DNA from 3 places in the Paraburkholderia sp. J63 genome. Region 2 is predicted to be linked to each of the others. Evidence: riboswitches for the same ligand, from Rfam matches in the RefSeq annotation. Region 2 holds a riboswitch; each other region holds the start of a gene.
The links. Region 2 has a riboswitch for cobalamin ahead of cobW (cobalamin biosynthesis protein CobW). Riboswitches for the same ligand answer to the same signal wherever they lie in the genome.
Positions count from the first base shown of each region.

Region 1 (2,260 bases), on a different contig from region 2:
CCCGCTCAGCGACGAAATGCGCGAGTTCGTGGCGACGAGCGCACGCTTTGGCGCCGCGGACGACAGTGTGCAAGCCATGCGCGACGCTTACGATGCGCTGTGCCGGCACTTCACGCCCGCGCGCGATGCGCGCCTCGCCATCGAAGACCATGTGATCAGCGAGCCTGGCCGGCACATTCCGGTTCGCCTCTATCGTCCGGTGGGCGAAGCGCCCGCGCAGGGCTGGCCGTGCGTGCTGTATCTGCACGGTGGCGGCTGGGTGGTGGGCGGCCTCGATTCGCACGAGTTCATCACCGCGCCGATGGCGCGCGATTTGTCCGCCGTGGTGGTGGCGGTCGATTACCGCCTCGCGCCCGAGCACGTGTTTCCGGCGGCGTTCGACGACTGCCTCGCGGCATGGCGGCATCTCCAGGCGCAGGGCGATGCCTGGGGAATCGATACGTCGCGCGTGGTGCTGGCCGGTGACAGCGCGGGTGGCAATCTGGCGGCGGCATTGTCTCTGGAAATTGCGAAGCGCGGCGGGGCAGCGCCGCGCGGACAGGCGCTGATTTACCCGGGCCTGGGCACGGATCACAGCCTGGCGTCCTTCCGTGACAATACCGACGCGCCGTTGCTGAGCACGGCCGATGTCGAATATTTCCTGCGTGTCTACGCGCCCGATCCCGCGAGCCACGACGACCCGCGCCTTGCGCCGCTGGCGGCGCCGTCCTTCGAAGGCCTGGCGCCGGCATTCGTGGCGGTCGCCGAGTTCGATCCGCTACGCGACGACGGAGAGTTGTACGTCGAGCGCCTGCGTGCCGCCGGCGTTCCCGCTCAGTTTCACCTTGGCCGCGGATTGCTGCATGGCTGCATGCGGGCAATGGGACGCTGCCCCGAGACCACCGGACTCTATGAGGCCTTTATCGCGGCGATAGCGGCAATGCTCGAAAGCCGGGCTGCGTAGGTCCAGTTGCGCCTCGGGGCCTTTGAACAGCGTTTCGCCATCGAATGGCTTTCCAGATAATTTCGCATTGGTTTCTATAAAAAGACGCGGAAAGCCATTCGAATGCGCCAGTGGGAGATTGGCGAGTTTTTCCACGGGTTCGATTGACCATCAGGGGCGTGACCGTTACGCTTGCCCGCTGATGGTTCCCGGCGACGGGATCAAAAGGGAACGCAGTGGAGGCCAGCGCCTCGAGTCTGCGGCTGCCCCCGCAACTGTGAGCGGCGAGTCCATGCCGAAATGCGCCACTGGGAAACCGGGAAGGCCGGCACCGGACGACGACCCGCGAGCCAGGAGACCTGCCATCGACCGAGGTCCAAGCAGCCGCAGCGGGCGGGGTGTCCCGATGCGCAAGCACCGCCTCGCGGTCGCCCGTTGCAAGGACAGCCCGACCTCAGGATCTGTCTCATGTCCACTGTTATCGCCAACGCATCCACACCGGGAGCGCTTCGCCGCCGCGTCGCCGGCATTTACCTCGTACTCGCGGCCTTCAATATCGGCGCCTGGATCTGGGCGTTCATTGCTTTTCACGCGCATCCGCTGCTGCTGGGCACCGGGCTGCTCGCCTACGGCTTCGGCCTGCGTCATGCCGTCGACGCCGACCATATCGCCGCCATCGACAACGTGACGCGCAAGCTGATGCAGGACGGCCAGCGCCCCGTTAGTGTGGGCTTTTTCTTCGCGCTCGGCCACTCCGCCGTGGTGCTGCTGGTCACCATCGCGGTCGCGGCGACGGCCGCCGCGCTGGAAAGCCGCGTCGAGGCCTGGAAGGACATCGGCGGCGTGCTCTCGACGAGCGTCTCCGCGCTGTTTCTGTTCCTCATCGCCGCGATGAACGTCATCATCCTGCGCGGCGTCTGGCGCGCGTTCGGCAAGGTACGCCGCGGCGAGCCCTACGACAACGACGACCTGGACCTGCTGCTGAACAGCCGCGGGCTGCTTTCGCGGATTTTCCGCCCGCTGTTCCGCTTCGTGTCGAAGCCGCTCTGGATGCTGCCGATCGGCTTCCTGTTCGGTCTCGGTTTCGACACCGCGACGGAGGTGAGCCTGCTCGGCATTTCGGCGAGCCAGGCCGCGCAGGGGCTCTCGATGGGCGTGGTGCTCGTGTTTCCCGTGCTGTTCGCGGCCGGCATGTCGCTGGTCGATACCACCGACGGCATCCTGATGCTCGGCGCCTATGACTGGGCCTTCGTGCGTCCGATTCGCAAGCTCTACTACAACCTCACCATTACGCTGGTCTCGGTGCTGGTCGCCGTGCTGATCGGTGGAATCGAAACG
Region 1 covers NZ_CAJMZF010000003.1:277,554-279,813, forward strand. Annotated here, with positions in the region: gene U5775_RS05480 (alpha/beta hydrolase) at 1-943, shown strand, start outside; cobalamin riboswitch at 1,109-1,304, shown strand; gene U5775_RS05485 (HoxN/HupN/NixA family nickel/cobalt transporter) at 1,391-2,260, shown strand, end outside.
Region 1: it holds a riboswitch for cobalamin, as region 2 does, so the genes downstream of both, U5775_RS05485 (HoxN/HupN/NixA family nickel/cobalt transporter) here and cobW (cobalamin biosynthesis protein CobW) in region 2, are expected to answer to the same signal.

Region 2 (2,260 bases):
GCGGCGCAGAACGCGAGCAGCGCGGGCTCGGCGGCTTTTGCGTCGAGCGTGGCCACGGTCTTCACGCGTGCGAGCGGCCACGCGCCGAGCGCCGCCTGCACGGCCGCCTCCACCTGCGCGAGCGTCACGCCGCTGCGGCAGCCGAGGCCCAGCGCGAGCGGCGCAGCATTGTGCGCCGACGCGGGGGCGGCGGGCAAGGCGTCGGTGCTGAGGGGGCGGTTCACGTGAGGGTGCGATTTCGAGGGCGTGGCATGCGGGAAGCGCGCGCATTGCGCGGCGGGTCGACTCTGGATGGACCTGCGCGTGCATGCGATTGCGCTCCGGATGCGCGCAACGATAGCACACGGATTCCGGCCTTCGCGCGCGGGCCGCGTTGCGTCAAGGGTAAAACCGGAGCGCGCAGCGGGCCTCGCAAAAGGCCGTTGTGAAGCCCGCTGCACGCCTCGCGCGGCGCACGCGTCGGTTGACGCGCGCGCGGCCCGCGCCTACACTCGCACGCACTCTGGTGCTCGCGTGCGCGTACGTTCTGCACGCAGTTAAACGGGAATCAGGGAGCCATCCCGCCAAGGGCATGGCCAACCTGAACTGCACCCGCAACGGTACAACGAGCGCGTCGGCCGCCAGGCCGATGCAAGCCGCTTCGAAGCATGCAATGCATGCGTGACGCCACTGTGCGAACGGGCCATAAGGTCTGCCGCGCGGGAAGGCGAAGCGGCGCTTCGTCAGTCCGGATACCGGCCAGATACGAGGGACGCGCGCTGCGGGGTTGCGGCGCCGGGTCCATGATTTCCATGCGTCGGCAAGGGCCTGGCCCGCGGCGCGTCTTTGCGTGACACCGGTTACACCGTTGTGCAAGCCTCGCGGCGCACCATGCTTTGCCTTCGCGCGGCCATGCTGCCCGCGCTGTCCGTGCATTTTGCGTGGACGGCGTGCTCGACGGCGCGAACCCGCCAAAGACGTGCGCGCGAGCCCCGCGCGGCGCATCCCACCTGCGGCCCCGCGCCGAAGGAGCACCTCATGCAAACGCAGCACATGCGCAAGATCCCGGTCACCATCGTCACGGGCTTTCTCGGCAGCGGCAAGACCACGCTGCTGCGCCACATCCTCCAGCACGCGGGCGGCCTGCGCGTCGCCGTGATCGTCAACGAGTTCGGCGAGCTCGGCATCGACGGCGAGATCCTGCGCGGTTGCGGCATCGGCTGCGACGAGAACGGCAACGAACAGGCCGGCGCGCTCTACGAGCTGGCCAACGGCTGCCTGTGCTGCACCGTGCAGGAGGAGTTCTTTCCGGTGATGGAGCAACTGCTCGAGCGCCGCGGCGAGATCGATCACGTGCTCATCGAGACCTCGGGCCTCGCGCTGCCCAAGCCGCTCGTGCAGGCCTTCAACTGGCCGTCGATCCGCAACGCGTTCACCGTCGATGCGGTCGTCACCGTGGTGGACGGTCCCGCCGCCGCGAGCGGCCAGTTCGCCGGGAATCCGCAGGCCGTGGACGCGCAGCGCAAGGCCGATCCGAATCTCGATCACGAGTCGCCGCTGCACGAATTGTTCGAAGATCAGCTTGCGTCGGCCGATCTCGTCATCCTCAACAAGACCGATCTCATCGACGCCGCGGCGCAAGACGCGCTCATCGAAGACCTGCGTGAGGAACTGCCGCCGCAAGTGAAGATCGTGCGCGCCCAGCATGGCCAGCTCGATCTGCACACGCTGCTCGGTCTCGAAGCGGCTTCGGAGGAGAGCATCCATCTGCGCCACGACCATCACGGTCCCGCCGACGATCCCGACCATCATCACGACGAGTTCGATTCGGTCGTGGTGCAGGGGCGCGCGAGCTCGCGCGAAGCCGCGATCGAGGCGCTGCAAAAGCTCGTGGATACGCACACGATCTATCGCGTGAAGGGCTTCGCCGCGCTGCCGGGCGCGCCGATGCGCCTCGTGATCCAGGGCGTGGGCCGCCGCTTCGACAGCTATTTCGACCGCCGCTGGAACGCGCAGGAAAGCGCCGCGCAGCAGGACGGCACGATGGCGAGCCGCTTCGTGCTGATCGGCGAGGACCTCGACGCGGCCGTGCTGCAACGCGCGTTCGACGCCGCGCTCGCCGCGGTGCAGACCGCGCCGGCCAAATAAGAAGCATGCCTGGGCACGCAGCGATGCGTGCCCCCTGATTCACTGAAGCCCACGAGAACGCCATGCATTTGCTGCGCACCACGCCGGGCGGTTTCGTCGACGATACGCAGGGCGTCGTCCGCATCGACCAGCA
Region 2 covers NZ_CAJMZF010000033.1:10,408-12,667, forward strand. Annotated here, with positions in the region: gene U5775_RS27850 (cobalamin biosynthesis protein) at 1-224, opposite strand, end outside; cobalamin riboswitch at 487-758, shown strand; gene cobW (cobalamin biosynthesis protein CobW) at 1,018-2,127, shown strand; gene cobN (cobaltochelatase subunit CobN) at 2,190-2,260, shown strand, end outside.

Region 3 (2,260 bases), on a different contig from region 2:
CGTATCGCACGGTGAGCGGCTTCAACGACCGCTCGCTCGGCGTGACGCTCGGCTACGACTACAACCTCTCCGCGCGCACGGCGCTCTACGTGCGCGGCGCGCTGGTGCACAACACCGGGTCCGCGCCCGCTTACGGCAACGCGCCGGCGCAGCAGCCGACCGTCGACAACATCGCAAATGCCTATATGGGTCCGGGCGGCGTGATGCAGAACTACCGCTCGCCGCATGTCGTGCTCATCGGCATGTATCACAAGTTCTGAACCGCGGAACCCCACATCCCAGCAGGAGAAAACATGTTGCTACGAACCGGTATCCGGATGGCCGCGATGACGCTGCTGATGAGCGCCTGCGCCAGCGCACTCGCGCAAGGCGGCGCGCCCGCGGTCAGCTCGCAAAGCGCCGCCGCGCCGCCCGCCGTAAGTGCACCCACTGCACCCGCTGCGCCCGCCGCAACCGCCGCAACCGACCGCCAGCTCGCCGCCGCCGTGCGCCACGCCTTGCATGCGGCGCGCAAGCACGGACTCAAATCGACCTTTATCCGCGTGCGTGCGCGTGACGGCGCCGTCACGCTCTCAGGCATCGTGGCCGCGCAGGAGCAGATCGCGCTCGCGGTTTCGGTGGCGCAGGGCGTGGCTGGCGTGCGCACGGTCATGAGCCAGCTCCAGGTGCGCAGTGACGGCGAAATGAAAGGCAGCCAGTAGCGACGCGCATGCCGGCGCACCGCGGACCACGCAGGCTCGACCCGGCTCGACGGGCGTTTTCGCAACACCCGATGCATGACGGTAGACGCCCGGAGTTGACGCGCATGAAGCGCGCCCATTACCCTTGCGCCCTGATGGTTCCCGGCGACGGGATCAAAAGGGAACGCAGGGGGCGCCTCGCCGCCCCGAGTCTGCGGCTGCCCCCGCAACTGTGAGCGGCGAGTCCGTGCCGAAATGGCCACTGGGAAACCGGGAAGGCCGGCAATGGGCGCCGACCCGCGAGCCAGGAGACCTGCCATCGACCGAGGTCCAAGCAGCCGCAAGGGGCGGGGTGTCCCGAAGCGCCAGCACCGCACGCACGCGGTCGCCCGTTGCAAGGACAGCCCGACCTCAGGATCAGTCGAATGTCCGCCATGATTGAAACGGCTCCCGCCGAGAGAGCCCGTCGCCGCATTGGCCATGCCGTTGGCCACGCAGTTGGCCAGCGCGTTGGCCACAGTGTTAACCACATTCCGCCGGCTGCCGAAACCTCCACCACCACAGCCCGCGAGCCGACGCTGCGCCTGCTCGCGACCGCCTGCGCGATGGCCGCTTGCGCGTGGCAAAGCGCGCACGCCGCCGACGGCGCGCCAGCGGCGCAGCCGCCATCCGCCATCGCCGCCGACGACACCAGCACCACGCTGCCGAACATCCTCGTGGTGGGCGACACGCAGCATCTGCCGCAATCGTTCGACCAGCGCTACGCGAGCACGCAGGTGCTCACGCGCGAGGACCTCGACCGCCTCTCCCCCGCCGACCCGAGCATCACGCAGGCCCTCGCGACGCTGCCGGGCGTGACCGTCGCCCAAAGCGGCGGCCCCGGCACCCTGGCGTCGGTGAGCATTCGCGGCTCGTCGCCCGAGCAGGTGGCCGTGTTCATCGACGGCATCCGCATCGGCTCCGCGACCACGGGCACGGCCGAGTGGGCCGATCTGCCGACGGAAGCGTTCGACCGCGTCGAGGTGATCTCGGGCCCGGCCGCCGCCTCGTTCGGCGCGGACGCGGTGGGCGGCGTCGTGCAGCTCTTCACGCGCCGCGCGTCGAATCAGCCGAACCGGACGACGGTTTCGTTCGGCGGCGGCTCCAACAAGACCTTCGACACGCAGTTGCGCACCTCGGGCACCGTGCCATCGAGCGGCCCGCTTGCGGCGCTCGGCGGTCTCACGTACTCGCTCGGCGTGCACGACTACAACACGGCGGGCATCGACGCGACCCGGCCCTGGGCCTATGGCCACGAGGACGGCCGCAATCCGTATCACGCGCAGGACGTCGACGGGCGCCTCGGCTACGCGCGCGATAACTGGTCGATTTCCACGTTCGCGCTCTATCACGCCTCCGACCTTTCCTATGACAATGCGGGCGGCAACGACCGGCAGCGCAACCATCAACTGACGACGGGCGCCGCGTTCCACCTCGACATCACGCCGTTTACGCAATTCGATCAGTCGGTGGGCTATGCGACCGATCGCGAGTTCATCTACTCGAACGATCCCACGATCCCGACCGACGAAATCGACTCG
Region 3 covers NZ_CAJMZF010000034.1:81,708-83,967, forward strand. Annotated here, with positions in the region: gene U5775_RS28525 (porin) at 1-260, shown strand, start outside; gene U5775_RS28530 (BON domain-containing protein) at 294-701, shown strand; cobalamin riboswitch at 820-1,016, shown strand; gene U5775_RS28535 (TonB-dependent receptor domain-containing protein) at 1,286-2,260, shown strand, end outside.
Region 3: it holds a riboswitch for cobalamin, as region 2 does, so the genes downstream of both, U5775_RS28535 (TonB-dependent receptor domain-containing protein) here and cobW (cobalamin biosynthesis protein CobW) in region 2, are expected to answer to the same signal.